DNA from 4 places in the Kosakonia pseudosacchari genome. Region 1 is predicted to be linked to each of the others. Evidence: predicted binding sites of a transcription regulator. Region 1 holds the regulator's gene; each other region holds the start of a gene.
The links. Region 1 encodes PhoB, which activates phosphate uptake and scavenging genes when phosphate is short. Its sites were predicted from a motif close to CTGTCATAAAACTGNCNNAT; they were not measured.
Positions count from the first base shown of each region.

Region 2: a site for PhoB is predicted at 2,368-2,387, ahead of glpT (glycerol-3-phosphate transporter). Genes of this name have one in related genera too.
Region 3: a site for PhoB is predicted at 1,230-1,249, ahead of IP581_RS07170 (phosphoethanolamine transferase). Genes of this name have one in related genera too.
Region 4: a site for PhoB is predicted at 1,258-1,277, ahead of kdgR (DNA-binding transcriptional regulator KdgR). Genes of this name have one in related genera too.

Region 1 covers NZ_CP063425.1:1,060,075-1,063,787, reverse strand. The annotation lists gene brnQ (branched-chain amino acid transporter carrier protein BrnQ) at 1-217, opposite strand, end outside; gene phoR (phosphate regulon sensor histidine kinase PhoR) at 624-1,922, opposite strand; gene phoB (phosphate response regulator transcription factor PhoB) at 1,944-2,633, opposite strand; gene sbcD (exonuclease subunit SbcD) at 2,832-3,713, shown strand, end outside.
Region 2 covers NZ_CP063425.1:3,290,709-3,294,421, forward strand. The annotation lists gene glpQ (glycerophosphodiester phosphodiesterase) at 1-878, opposite strand, end outside; gene glpT (glycerol-3-phosphate transporter) at 891-2,243, opposite strand; gene glpA (anaerobic glycerol-3-phosphate dehydrogenase subunit A) at 2,517-3,713, shown strand, end outside.
Region 3 covers NZ_CP063425.1:1,539,102-1,542,814, forward strand. The annotation lists gene IP581_RS07170 (phosphoethanolamine transferase) at 1-1,223, opposite strand, end outside; gene mntS (manganase accumulation protein MntS) at 1,505-1,636, opposite strand; gene mntR (manganese-binding transcriptional regulator MntR) at 1,825-2,295, shown strand; gene IP581_RS07185 (anion transporter) at 2,292-3,401, shown strand; gene IP581_RS07190 (HlyD family secretion protein) at 3,503-3,713, shown strand, end outside.
Region 4 covers NZ_CP063425.1:2,851,587-2,855,299, reverse strand. The annotation lists gene IP581_RS13430 (MFS transporter) at 1-1,191, opposite strand, end outside; gene kdgR (DNA-binding transcriptional regulator KdgR) at 1,369-2,160, shown strand; gene IP581_RS13420 (YobH family protein) at 2,211-2,450, opposite strand; gene mgrB (PhoP/PhoQ regulator MgrB) at 2,612-2,755, shown strand; gene IP581_RS13410 (YebO family protein) at 2,830-3,117, shown strand; gene IP581_RS13405 (MBL fold metallo-hydrolase) at 3,136-3,713, shown strand, end outside.

The sequences.
Region 1 (3,713 bases):
GGCTATCGACGCCACCCCCCACTTTCGCCAGCGCGATAACGGTAAGCACCGGCAACCCCACAGCGGTAATCAGAAAGCCAAATGCCGCCGTCCAGACGTGTTCACCCGCCTGTAAGCCGACCATCGGAGGAAAAATGATATTACCTGCGCCAACGAAGAGGGCAAAGGTCATAAAGCCCAGAGCAACAATGTCTCGTGGTTTTAAGTGATGGGTCATAAGTTTTACTGCCTGTGGATGTGGTGTCGTAAAGTGATGAATTATTGGCCTTTCCCGACCGAACAATAAAACGCCAATTGCGTGAAAATTCAGCGGGAAATGCTTTATCTACAACGTGGCGAAGAATAGTTTTTCGATTTACCACGTGAACACAGTCGGTCTGACAATGTATGGGGCGCAATTTAAACGCTTATAACGTTTAAAGGCAAGGTGGGATCGCAAAACCAGATTGTTATGCTGCATTGCAAAAAACAAGCAGTTAAATACTCTATTTATCAGAAAAACACATGGCTGATCATGCGAACAAAAAATCAACAGACGTACAAAATACGTTTCAGCGGCGGTAGACGGTGCGGGAAAGCGGCCTGTTTTCGCAGGCCGCTGGAAAGATATGCTGACAGGACCTTCAGGAAGCGGCTTTTTTGGCAACCAGACGTTCCGGCAGAACAAAGCTAAAACGGGTGCCCTTGCCCGGTTCACTGACAATATCAAGGCGGCTTTCGTGGTGATTCACCGCGTGTTTGACAATCGCCAACCCAAGACCGCTGCCGCCGGTTTGCCGCGAGCGGGCTTTATCCACCCGGTAGAAACGTTCGGTCAGGCGCGGAATATGTTCTGCGGCAATGCCCGGTCCGTTATCTTCCACGCTAAATTCCGCCCCCTGCGGGACATGCTGCCAGCGCACAATAACGTGCGTACCCGCTGGCGTGTGGTTGACGGCGTTATACACCAGATTTGAGATTGCGCTGCGCAATTGCTCTTCGTTACCAAGCACTTTAAGCGTGTTATCCACTTCAAAACTGAAGGTGTGCTTTTGCAGACTGAGGGTTTGCGCTTCACGCTCGACGACCCGCAGCATCATCGGCACATCAATGGTTTCGTTTGGCGGCAGCGTCGGCGCGGCTTCAATTTTCGACAGCGTGAGTAACTGACGCACCAGCCCTTCCATCCGCGACGTTTGCTCACGCATGGTGTGCAGCGCTTTTTCGCGCGGCGCCCCTTCCAGCGTTTGCTCCTGCATCATCTCCAGGTAGCCCTGCAGCACCGTTAACGGCGTGCGCAGTTCATGGCTGACGTTAGCGAAAAAGTTACGCCGCGCGCCTTCCAGCTGGTGCATTTGCGTCACGTCGCGCGCCACCATCAGCAGCTGTTGCTCGCTGTAGGGCATGACGCGGATCTCAAGATGCCGCCCATTATTGAGCACCAGATGCAGAGGTCGGCCAAACTCCTGGTTCCTGATGTATTTAGTGAATTCGGGGTAGCGTAATAAGTTAAGGATATTCTGGCCGTTATCGTCCGGCCAGCGCAGCCCCAGCATCTGCTGCGCAAGACCGTTACACCAGAAAATCGCCCCTTCTTCAGTGGTAAGGATCACCGCATCCGGCAGCGATTCCGCACCGCTGCGAAAGCGTTTGATCAAATTTCCCAGTTCGCGGCGGCGCTTTTTGTTACGCATCTGCATCTGGTGTAGCCCGTAAAGTAGCGGCTCCCAGCTTCCCGTGCCCGGCGGCGGCGTCATGCTTTTATCGACCCACAACCACCAGGAAAGACGCAGTAAATTCCAGAAATGCCAGATCAGCAACCCGGTTACCGCGGCGAACAAAAACCAGGGCAGGTAACCGAAAATCGCGCCGAGAATAAAGGCGGGGATACAACAAAGGAGGAGCTCCAGCACCAGCCTTTTCCATGACAGCCGTTCCAGCACGCGTCACACTCCTGTCAAATTTCAGAAACGGGTCGAAAAACGATATCCCGTGCCGCGCACTGTTTGCACCATACGATCGTGGCCGCTGTGTTCCAGCGCTTTGCGCAGACGGCGAATATGCACGTCCACGGTTCTGTCTTCAACGTAAACGTTGGTTCCCCATACGTGGTTCAGCAGCTGTTCGCGGCTATAAACCCGTTCCGGGTGCGTCATAAAGAAGTGTAAGAGTTTAAACTCTGTCGGTCCCATATCCAGCGGATTCTCACCGGTCATCACGCGGTGCGAGGAAGGATCGAGGCTCAGCCCCTGCATTTCAATCACCTCTTCCACCGCCATCGGTGAAATACGGCGCATCACGGCTTTAATGCGCGCGACCAGCTCTTTCGGTGAAAATGGCTTGGTAATGTAATCGTCCGCCCCCGTTTCCAGACCGCGAACGCGATCCTCTTCCTCCCCGCGCGCGGTCAGCATCATCACCGGAATATCACGGGTCATCGCTTCGCGTTTAAGATGTTTAATAAACTGAATGCCAGAACCGCCAGGCAGCATCCAGTCCAGTAAAACCAGGTCGGGCCAGGGTTCGTTAAGTTGGTTCACCGCGCTGTCATAATCTTCAGCTTCCACCGGTTGAAAACCATTTTGCTCGAGCACGAAGCACACCATTTCACGGATCGGTGCTTCATCTTCTACGACCAGAATTCGTCTCGCCATAATTCGCCCTGTTTTAATTAAGTCGTCAGTATATGTAGCGGCGCCATTATGCGTCAGTTTTATGACAGATTTATGAATAAGATGACCGCTATATGACCCGTGCGGTGGCCGTGTGACAACGCAAATTTGCGTTCGGTTATGTCCCTCATCTGCTTAATGTTTATAATCGGCTTTACGCTTTTTCGCCACGGAACCGCTATGCGCATCATTCACACTTCAGACTGGCATCTGGGTCAAAACTTCTACAGTAAAAACCGCGCCGCCGAACATGACGCTTTTCTCGACTGGCTGCTCGCCGCCGCCGAAACGCATCAGGTGGATGCCATTATTGTCGCAGGCGATATTTTCGATACCGGTTCCCCGCCAAGCTACGCCCGCGAGCTTTACAACCGCTTTGTGGTCAAACTCCAGCAGACGGGCTGCCAGCTTATCGTGCTGGCGGGAAACCACGATTCCGTGGCCACGCTGAATGAATCAAAAGCGATCCTTGCCTACCTGAAAACCACCGTGGTGGCCAGTGCAGGCACCCAGCCGTTCTGGCTCTATCGCCGCGATGGCGAACCCGGTGCGGTATTTTGCCCGGTGCCGTTTTTACGCCCGCGCGATATTACCGTGAGCCAGGCGGGGCTTTCCGGACAACAAAAACAGCAGCATTTGCTGGCGGCGATCACCGATTACTATCAACAGCAATTTTCTCAGGCCTGTGAACTGCGCGGTGACAAACCACTGCCGATTATCGCCAGCGGCCATTTAACCACGGTGGGTGCCAGTAAAAGTGACGCGGTACGTGATATTTATATCGGCACGTTAGACGCTTTCCCTGCGCAAAATTTTCCACCGGTGGATTACCTCGCGCTCGGCCACATTCACCGGGCGCAGAAGATTGGCGGCCTCGAGCATATCCGCTACTGCGGCTCGCCGATTGCATTAAGTTTTGATGAAACCGGGAAAAGCAAAAGCGTCAATCTGGTGACCTTCGCCGAAGGTAAACTCGCCGATGTCACGGCGCTGGAGGTTCCGGAAACTCAGCCGCTAGCGGTGATAAAAGGCGATTTCGCGGAAATTTGCCGTCAGTTAGAA
Region 2 (3,713 bases), 2.2 Mb from region 1:
GTTAGCTTGACGTTACCCGGTTTTGAACCGTCGGCCACCAGCATGTGGTAGTCCGGGCCGATGCCGTCGGCATACTGCGCGATTTGCTTCATCGCGCCGGGTTTGAACATCCAGTCGTAACTGTAATTCACCCATTTGCCGTCCGGCTGCTGCTCCTGCGTTTCATTCCATTTGGTATAGGCAATCAGCTGCACCAGCCTGAGATCCATCCCCATCTTCGGTTCCAGCTCATTCTTAATGCGTTTGAGCTCATTGACGTCAAAACATTGCAGATACACATTGTCCTGCTTACTGGTGTAACCGTACTTTTTCAGCACTTCCAGCGTTTTTGCGGCAATGTCTTTCCCTTCCTGATGGTGGAACCAGGGGGCTTTAATTTCCGGGTAAATACCGATGTTTTTGCCGGTTGAGTGGTTCAGCCCCTGCACAAACTCGATCTCCTCTTCAAAGGTATGAATGCGGAAATCGGATTTACCCATCGGGAAACGGCCCGGATAGACCTGCACTTTCTTGCCCTTTTCCAGCTCGAATCCTTCGGTAAACTTCAGCGAGCGAATTTCATCAAGCGTAAAGTCGATGGCGTAATAACGCCCGTCTTTACGCGCGCGCTGCGGGAAGCGCTCCGCGACATCCGTCACGCGGTCGAGATAGTGATCATGCAGAACGACCAGCTGGTCGTCTTTGGTCATCACCAGGTCTTGTTCAAGGAAATCCGCGCCCTGCGCATAGGCCATCGCCTTCGCCGGTAAGGTATGTTCCGGCAAATAACCGCTGGCGCCACGGTGGGCGATAACAATTTTATCGGCGGCCAGCGCCTGGCTGGTTAACGCGCCTGCCAGCAGCAGGCTTGAAGTCATACGGGTGAAAGTGGTTTTCATCAGTGCTCCCTGTTAGCTGCGACGCGCCAGCACGTCGGCATGGTGGCGTTTCTCACCGATCATCACGATAACCAGCAGTAACACTGCCAGAATGCTGCCGCCAATCATCACCATAAAGCCGCCATCCCAGCCGAAGAAATCAACGGTATAGCCAACAATGGCGCTGGCGGCAACAGAACCGCCAAGATAGCCAAACAAGCCGGTAAAGCCCGCCGCCGTACCCGCCGCTTTTTTCGGTGCCAGCTCCAGCGCATGCAAACCAATCAACATCACCGGGCCATAAATCAGAAAGCCGATGACAATCATGCAGGCCATGTCCACGCCCGGGTTCCCCGCCGGGTTCAGCCAGTAAACGATCGTCGCAATGGTCACCAGCGTCATAAAGAACACGCCCGTTGCGCCACGATTGCCACGGAAGACTTTATCCGACATCCAGCCGCACAGCAGCGTGCCGGGGATGCCCGCGTATTCATAGAAGAAATAGGCCCACGAGGATTTATCCAGCGCGAAGTGTTTCACCTCTTTCAGGTAGGTTGGCGACCAGTCGAGAATGCCGTAGCGCAGCAGATATACAAAGACGTTAGCCACCGCGATATACCACAGCAGCTTGTTGGGCAGAATGTACTGCATGAAAATCTGCTTAGCGGTCAGCTCCTGCTCATGCTTTTCGTTATAGTCATCCGGGTAGTCGTTTTTGTACTCTTCAATCGGCGGCAGACCGCACGATTGCGGGGTATCACGCATCAGCGCGAAGGCAATAATCGCCACCAGAATCGCGGCAAACGCCGGCATATACAGCGCCGCGTGCCAGTCGTTAAACCACGCCATCCCCAGCAGGAACAGCAGCGGAGGAATACCGCCGCCGACGTTATGCGCGCAGTTCCATACCGACACAATGCCGCCACGCTCTTTTTGCGACCACCAGTGCACCATGGTGCGCCCACACGGCGGCCAGCCCATGCCCTGGAACCAGCCGCACAGGAATAGCAGCACAAACATGACCATGATGCTGGAGGTGGCCCACGGCACGAAGCCCATAACCAGCATCACCGCTGCCGCCAGAATTAACCCGGCGGGCAGGAAGACGCGCGGATTCGAGCGATCCGACACCGAGCCCATAATAAATTTCGAAAAGCCGTAGGCAATGGAGATACCGGACAGCGCAAACCCCAAATCGCCACGGGAAAAGCCCTGTTCGACTAAATACGGCATTGCCAGCGCAAAGTTCTTACGCACCAGATAGTAGGCGGCATAACCGAAGAAGATCCCGAGGAAAATCTGCCAGCGCAACCGCCGGTACAGCGGATCGATTTGCGCATCGGGCAGACGCGATTGATGGGGGGCAGGTCTAAAAATACTCAACATAGCGGCCTCCGTGGCGCGGTAAGACTCATATCTTTCATTAATGAGTGAAAACGAACATAACCAGAGTTATTCGCGGCGGATTGTAGTGAAAGTTTTAACCAGAGAGAATGAGTTGTCGCATATATTGTTACAGAAATATGACAAACATCTAACTTCACGCATTAAAGCGCGTTTCACTTTCGTTTTTTGCTCGAATATGCGCGATATCAAACAAACCACAATCATAGTATGGCTAAATGGTTGCTAAGGAACGTCGACCAGAAGGACGCGAACATGCGCAACCCCAGTGACTACGATGTGATTATTATCGGCGGCGGCGCGACCGGCGCAGGCATCGCTCGCGACTGCGCCCTGCGCGGCTTGCGCGTGGTGCTGCTTGAACGCCACGATATCGCCACCGGCGCGACCGGCCGTAACCATGGCCTGCTGCACAGCGGCGCGCGTTACGCGGTGACCGATAACGAATCAGCGCGTGAATGTATTGCCGAAAATCAGATCCTCAAACGTATCGCCCGCCACTGTATCGAACCGACAGACGGCCTGTTTATTACCCTGCCGGAAGATGACATGGTGTATCAAAGCCAGTTTATTGACGCCTGCCTGCAAGCGGGGATCCCGGCGCAGGCTATATCACCGCAGAAAGCGCTGCGCATGGAGCCCAGCGTCAACCCGGCGCTGATCGGCGCGGTACGCGTGCCGGACGGCACGGTAGACCCTTTCCGGCTCACCGCCAGCAATATGCTGGACGCCCGCGAGCACGGTGCAAAAATCCTCACCGGGCACGAAGTGTGCGGGCTGATCCGCCATGGCGACACGGTGAGCGGTGTGCGCCTTTATCACCCTGCCAGCGGGGAAACCCAGGAACTCCATGCGCCAGTGGTGGTGAATGCCGCCGGGATCTGGGGGCAGCGCATAGCCGAATATGCCGACCTGACGATCCGCATGTTCCCGGCGAAAGGCGCGTTGCTGATCCTCGATCACCGCATTAACCAGCACGTCATCAACCGCTGCCGCAAACCCGCCGACGCCGATATTCTGGTGCCTGGCGACACCATCTCACTGATTGGTACCACCTCAACACATATTGATTACGCCGACATCGATAACCTGCGCGTCACGCCTGACGAAGTGGATATTCTGCTGCGTGAAGGGGAAAAACTGGCGCCGGTGATGGCGAAAACGCGCATCCTGCGTGCTTACGCCGGTGTGCGGCCGCTGGTCGCCAGCGATGATGACCCGAGCGGGCGCAATGTCAGCCGGGGCATTGTGTTGCTGGATCACGCACAGCGCGACGGGCTGGAAGGTTTTATCACTATCACCGGCGGCAAGCTGATGACTTACCGGCTGATGGCCGAATGGGCGACGGATGCCGTCTGTCGCAAGCTCAATCATCATGCCCCTTGCACCACCGCCACCGCGCCGCTGCCCGGCTCCCGCGAGCCGACCGAACAGGCGCTCAAAAAAATTATC
Region 3 (3,713 bases), 480 kb from region 1:
AGTTGCGAATACATTTTTCCGAGGAAATCATCGGTCTGCGTGATGGAATAGAGGTAGCAGGAGGTCTCTTTTGACTGCACAAACTCGTTGTACTTGCCGCCGGTGCGATCGCAGGCCTGCGGGTGCGAGCCCATCAAATGCAGCACAATCAGCTGCGGCTGAGTGCGTTTTGTGCTCAGCACCTGGCTGGTGAGTTTTAACAGATCTTCGTCGCGCGTGTTTTTATCTGCTTCGAAGTCGCCGTGTTTCAAAAACTGCACTTCATCAGCACGCTTCGCGATACTGGCGATGGCCGTGTCATATTCGCCAATTTGTCCCTGATTAGAGAACCACCACGTCTGGAAACCGGCACGGTTAGCCAGCGTGACAAAATTATCCTGATACTGCGGTTTGTCTTCCACCACACGGTTTAACGTCAGCCCAAGGGATTTTTGTGTTGAACCGCTCGCGGAAATGTAATCCATAAACAGCGTGCCGTTTACCTGGCTGGCAAACGGGGTGTTATTCCAGTGACCGCCAAAAGCGCCCAGCGCGTCGCGGCGTGCACTTTCGCCAATCACCACCACGTAAGTATGGTATTTCGGTTTCACCGCCAGCACAGTCCAGGTGTCTTTCACACTGGCGAGCGCGGCCATATTTTTCTGTTCTTCTTTGACGACATAGTAGTTAAACGCCACATCGCGCACGAAACGAAGCACCGGAACACCGGTATCAATGATCCTGAATTCGTACCCTTTGAAATGGTTTTGCACCGGGCCAATAAAATAAGAAGCGATGCACACAATCGTGCCCAGCGTGTCCCATTTCAGCCACGGCGTGGAACGCTCGATTATCCGCCGGCGCAGCGAAATAACGCCCAGCGCAAAAATGAATACGCCGATAGCGTAGTGATACCACGGGAAGATAGTCAGAATTTCCGTCGACTCTTCCATATTGGTCGACAGCAGCGCCAGCAGCGTATTGAAGTTTGGCGCGCCATATGCCCGGCCAAACGGGAAATAACAGGCGGCAACCAGCGAGATAATCCCGATAACGGTTTTTTGCGCGCGAGGCGCATGACGCCAGAGAATCATCAGAGCGCAGGTTAAAAGAACCGCATACATCACGCTAAATTCATAACCCAGAGCGAAGTTAATCAACATCGATTGTAAAAAGTAGAAACCCGTCCACGGGTTGAGCGTCTGGCTGCGAAAGGCAACGGATTCTTTAAGGATTAGGCTCATAGATTACTGTCATGAAAACGCCATGTGCTCACCCTGGCGTTAAGGGTCAAAACCTGCCGGACAGTGCGTGTGAAGAGGGGAGGGGGTCCGCATCTGCGAGCCGCAATTTGTGCAGGGCAGCGCAAAGATAGAGCGAGGCGCGACGAAGGTCAACAGGGGCTAAGCGGTTGTTTTGAGAGAATGATTGCAAATCCAGCAAAAATACGCGGATTTTTAGACGAATTAGCCAGTATGGCGGGGGATTGTGACAGAAAAATGAAGCGGCGTACCGCGACGCCGCATTAGTGAGAAGATTTGTCGGAGTCCTGCTGCGGTTTGCCGGTAATGATATCGGACAACATATTCAGCAGCATTAAACGGACTTTAAAGGGAGAGTGACTAAACACGCGCATACACCTCTTGAACTCATTCATCGTTACCTCCTGCCATTTTCAGACCCTTCGTTCCATGAAGGGTGAACGCATTACATACAGATATAGCACAGGCTATGTTCTATAGCTATGGCTAAGACGTTAATTTTTTGTGCTGATTCACGGATGGTTTACAATGGCGCTTCTCTTATATGATGCTGCACAGGTGTCACACCTTCAGAGGAAGCACAATGAACCGTCGCGCAGGTAAGCAAACAATAAAAAAAGTGACGCTGGTAAATGTAGAAGAGCACGTTGAAGGCTTTCGTCAGGTGCGTGAAGCGCATCGTCGCGAGCTGATCGATGATTATGTTGAACTGATTTCGGATTTGATCCGCGAAGTGGGCGAAGCCCGCCAGGTGGATATGGCCGCCCGTCTTGGTGTATCACAACCGACGGTTGCTAAAATGTTAAAAAGACTGGCGACAGTGGGCTTAATTGAACAGATCCCCTGGCGCGGCGTTTTTTTAACTGCGGAAGGCGAGAGGCTGGCGCAGGAGAGCCGCGAGCGGCACCAAATCGTCGAAAGCTTCCTGCTGGTGCTGGGCGTGAGCCCGGAAATTGCGCGCCGCGATGCCGAAGGTATGGAACACCACGTTAGCCAGGAAACGCTCGACTGTTTCCGCCGCTTCACTCTGCAACACGAGCAATCACCCGAATGACTATGCCCCTCATTCGCGCCCTTGCGCGCGATCGCTTCCTGCATCTGTTACTGCTTATTGGAATTGCGTTGTGCTTTTTTGTTCCCTTTGCACCCAAAACCTGGCCAGGGGCGATTGACTGGCACACCATTATTACTCTCAGCGGCCTGATGCTGCTAACCAAAGGGGTCGAGCTGAGCGGTTATTTTGATGTGATTGGACGGCGTATGGTGCGTCGTTTTCATCATCAGCGTCGGCTGGCGATGTTTATGGTGTTGGCTGCGGCGCTCCTCTCCACCTTTCTCACCAATGATGTGGCGCTGTTTATTGTGGTGCCGCTGACCATCACGCTGAAAAAACTGTGCGAAATTCCGGTTAACCGGCTGATCATTTTTGAAGCGCTGGCGGTAAATGCCGGGTCGTTATTAACGCCTATCGGAAACCCGCAAAACATTCTTATCTGGGGACGCTCTGGTCTCTCTTTTCCTGCGTTCATCTGGCAGATGTCGCCGCTGGCGCTGGCAATGATGGTGACGCTGCTGGTGTTGTGCTGGTTCTGTTTTCCGAAAAAGGCGCTTAACTACCACAGCGGCGCGCAAACGCCAGACTGGCAGCCCCGTCTGGTGTGGAGTTGCCTCGGTTTCTACATAATCTTTATTACCGCCCTGGAGCTGAAACAGGAGCTGTGGGGGCTGGCCATTGTCGCCTTCGGGTTCCTGCTGCTGGCGCGCCGGGTTGTGCTGAGCGTGGACTGGACGCTATTGCTGGTCTTTATCGCCATGTTTATTGATGTCCACCTGCTTATTCAGTTGCCTGCGCTGCATTCGGTGTTGAGCAGTGCCAGCCAGTTGTCACCTTCAGGTTTGTGGTTGACGGCCATCGGCCTGTCGCAATTTATCAGTAACGTGCCCGCGACCATTTTGCTGCTCAATTATGTCCCGCCGGATACGCTGCTGGCCTGGGCGGTGAATGTTGGCGGCTTTGGTTTGCTGCCCGGTTCACTGGCCAATCTTATCGCGCTGCGTATGGCAAACGATCGCCGCATCTGGTGGCGCTTTCATCTCTATTCCATGCCGATGCTGCTGTGGGCGGCGCTGGTGGGATACGGATTACTCTTATTCAGATAGTGCTGATTTGTCAGTTTATCCTGGCAAATGTATAGCAACCGCCTAACTTTAGTTAACGGCGCATCCCTGGCGCCGTTACCTGACAGGACTGTTGCGAAACTATGGCAGAAAACACAACGCATCCTGACGATGTTCAGGACGATAACAATCAAAACCCACGTAAACGCCCCGGAAAGAAACCACTGATTATCCTCGCCATTGTTGTCGGCGTGATGGTGATTGTTGCGCTGGTGTGGTGGTTTTTAACCCGTAATGAAGAGACGACAGACGACGCCTTTACCGATGGCGACGCGGTGACGATTGCGCCGAAAG
Region 4 (3,713 bases), 1.8 Mb from region 1:
GGCACCGCCACTGCGCTGGCGCGGTGCGGCAGTAATGATCGTGTGGTTGTTGGGCGATTGAAACAGGCCGAAACCCGCACCGCATAACGCCATTCGCCAGATGATTTCAATATCTGTCGGTGCCGATGGAAGCAGTGCTAGTGCAAATAACCCGCCCGCCATCATGACCATTCCTAACCCACCCAGAAGCCCGGCATGTACACGCTCAATCAGATATCCGGCCAGCGGAGCCATTACCATTGTCGCCAGCGGCCAGGGCGTTAACAGCAAACCCGTTTCCACTTCACTGCGCCCAAGCACCGTCTGCAAGAAGAAGGGCAGGGAAACCAGAGCCAGCATCTGCGCGCAAAATGAACAAACAGAGGTGCCAATCGACAGGGAAAAAAGCGGGATCCGCAATAAATCAACCGGTAATAAAGGCACCGGTAATTTCAGCTGCCGGCGAACAAAAAGTGAACCGATGAGCAACAATGCGACCAATTCCACTAACACTAACGTCATGGATTGTCCCTGAGCGAAGCTGCTAAGTGCAGTGATTAACAGGCCGAATGTCAGCGCATTCATCACCGCGCTGGGCAGGTCAAATTTAGGTTTTGCACTGCGTGTCGCATTGGGGGGTAAGTATTTTACTGCCAGCAGCAAAGCGAGAATACCCAGAGGCACATTGATCAGGAATAACCATTGCCAGGAGGCAACAGAAAGAATAGCCGCTGCAATGGTTGGCCCTGCTGCGGATGATACGGCAACAACGAAGGAGTTAATGCCCATGCCGCGCCCCAGGCTGCGATAGGGATAAATCAGCCGAATGAGCGCAGTATTGACGCTCATCAGCGCCGCACCGCCAAAGCCCTGCGCAACACGCGCCAATGTTAAGGTCAATAACGAGTCGGAAAGCGCGCAGAGTAATGAGGTAAGCGTAAAGAGCACCAGTCCGCATTGATAAACCCGGCGATAACCAAACATATCGCCAAGGAATGAAAGGGTTAGTAGTGAAACGACAATGGCAATTTGATAGGCGTTAACGATCCAGATTGAACTCGCAGCGGAAGCATTCAGATCCCGTGCAATGGTCGGTAGAGCAACGTTAGCAATTGCACCGTCAAGCACGGCCATGGCGATGCCAAGAATAATTGTCAGAATTGCGCCGTAACGCTGTGGAATGGGCAAGCCATCAAAGGAAGATTTATCCATGGAAATTTCAGGGTTAATGTCACAAAGTTATTTGTATAATAATTCTATCATTGGCATTCCGGTTTTATGTCGCAGATTTGTAACGAAGTTGACAAACGCACATTGCGGTGACCGGATGACGAATTTATAATAAAAACCGATTCTGAATTTTATAAAACACAGGCGATGAGGTGATTAATGGCAATCGCAGATTTGGACAAGCAGCCAGATTCTGTCTCTTCTGTATTGAAGGTATTTGGCATTCTGCAGGCGCTCGGAGAAGAGCGTGAAATCGGCATCACCGAGCTTTCGCAGCGTGTCATGATGTCGAAAAGCACCGTCTATCGCTTTTTGCAAACCATGAAATCGTTAGGTTATGTCGCGCAGGAAGGGGAGTCTGAAAAATATTCCCTGACGCTGAAGCTTTTTGAGCTTGGTGCGCGGGCATTGCAAAACGTTGATTTGATCCGCAGCGCGGATATCCAAATGCGCGAGCTTTCTCGTCTGACGAAAGAGACCATCCACCTGGGCGCGCTGGATGAAGATAGTATCGTCTACATTCATAAAATTGATTCAATGTACAATCTGCGTATGTATTCACGCATTGGTCGCCGTAACCCGCTGTACAGTACTGCGATTGGTAAAGTCCTGCTGGCATGGCGCGATCGTGAGGAAGTGCAGCAGATTCTCGAAGGTGTAGAGTATAAGCGCAGCACTGAGCGCACTATCACCAGCACCGAAGATCTGTTGCCGATGCTGGATATTGTGCGTCAGCAGGGGTATGGCGAAGACAACGAAGAACAGGAAGAAGGCTTACGCTGTATTGGCGTACCGGTTTTTGACCGTTTCGGTGTGGTGATTGCTGGTTTAAGTATTTCTTTCCCGACATTGCGCTTTTCGGAAGAACGCCTGCATGAGTACGTTGAAATGTTGCACAATGCCGCGCGTAAAATTTCCGAACAGATGGGTTATAACGACTATCCGTTCTGAATGAAGACAAAAAAGCCGCCTGAAAAGGCGGCTTTTTCTTGTGTAAAGGGTTAGCCGTTATCGACTACGGTATCGCTTTTGCGCAACAGCGGGCAGTTTGCCAGACCAAAAAAACCATTACTGGAATGCACATATTGTGCGGTGCTGGTGCCTCGTGCAGTAGCATATTTACATTGCAAGCCCAGCCCAGCCGCGTTTTCCGTACTGTTAATCAGCACCCCGTAACCGCTCAGCAAGAGCCCAATCCACAGCAGCGCCACAATGATAACGCTTCGTATGAGTGTACGCATATTTGCTCCTTGCATATCGGTAGACTTTATCACAAGGCTACGGTATTTACCTGGTGAAACAAGTCCAGCATTCCTAAAAATACCGAAAGGAGATACAGTTAGTCGCGGTTTAAGGAAGCCATGATAACCTGGTTACACCTTGCAACGTATCGGAGAGTGGAGTGAGAAAATATAGATGGCTGATTCTGGCTGCCGTATTGGTAGTCTGCCTGCTGCTCTGGACTCAAATGCTTAACGTGATGTGTGATCAAGATGTACAATTCTTCAGCGGCATCTGCGTCATCAATAAATTCATCCCCTGGTAGTGGCATTTTTTCAGTGAGAGATTTCCTTCCTTGACGTCAGTGGTAGAATGCCGCGTCTATATTGAGGTGGTGAAATGAACGAAGTTTTAAATTCAGGCGCGATCAACCTTGCGTCAATAGTCCTTTCTTTGGTGGTTCTGCTTGTCGGTCTGGTTTTGTGGTTCTTTATCAATCGAGCCAGTTCGCGCACGAATGAACAAATTGAGTTGCTCGAAGCGCTGCTGGATCAGCAAAAACGACAAAATGCGCTGCTGCGCCGCTTGTGCGAGTCTAATGAACCCGAAAAAGACGAAGCGGTTGAGCCAGTAAAAGCGCAAGAAAAAGGCGATGATGATTTCATTCGCCTGGTCGCAGAGCGCTAACCTGCCCGGGAGTGCGAGATGGTGTGGAGAAACCCCTGGTATAATCCTGCAATCTCGCACCATACGCCGGAAGGTTTTACCAACTCGGCATCTGTCGCCCATCAACCCGGAGATGTTAAGCGCTGGCGAAAAGAGCGGCAGGCCGCCGGCCTTCCCAGACCACCTTCCTGCGGTTACCCAGGATTTATCGAACAGTGGTGGCAAAAAGCTAATGTTGTTGGCGAGGAAGATTGCCTCTGGTGGTTAGGCCATGCCAGTATGCTTTTGCGTCTTCAGGGTCAATATCTTCTCACAGATCCCATCTTTTCCCGTCGTGCCTCACCTGTAAGTTTTGCAGGTCCACAACGTCATACACCGACAGCGCTCTCAATTGTTGACATTCCACAGCTGAATGCGATTCTTATTTCTCACAACCATTACGATCATCTGGACGCATGGACGGTGCGCGCGCTGCTGCGTCGCTTTCCGGATGTGCATTTCTTTGTACCGCTGGGGGTTGGCGATTGTCTTCGTTGCCGCGGTGCGCAGCATGTCACTGAGTTAGACTGGTGGCAAAGTTTTATATTACAGGGAATAACCTACACCGCAGTGCCTGC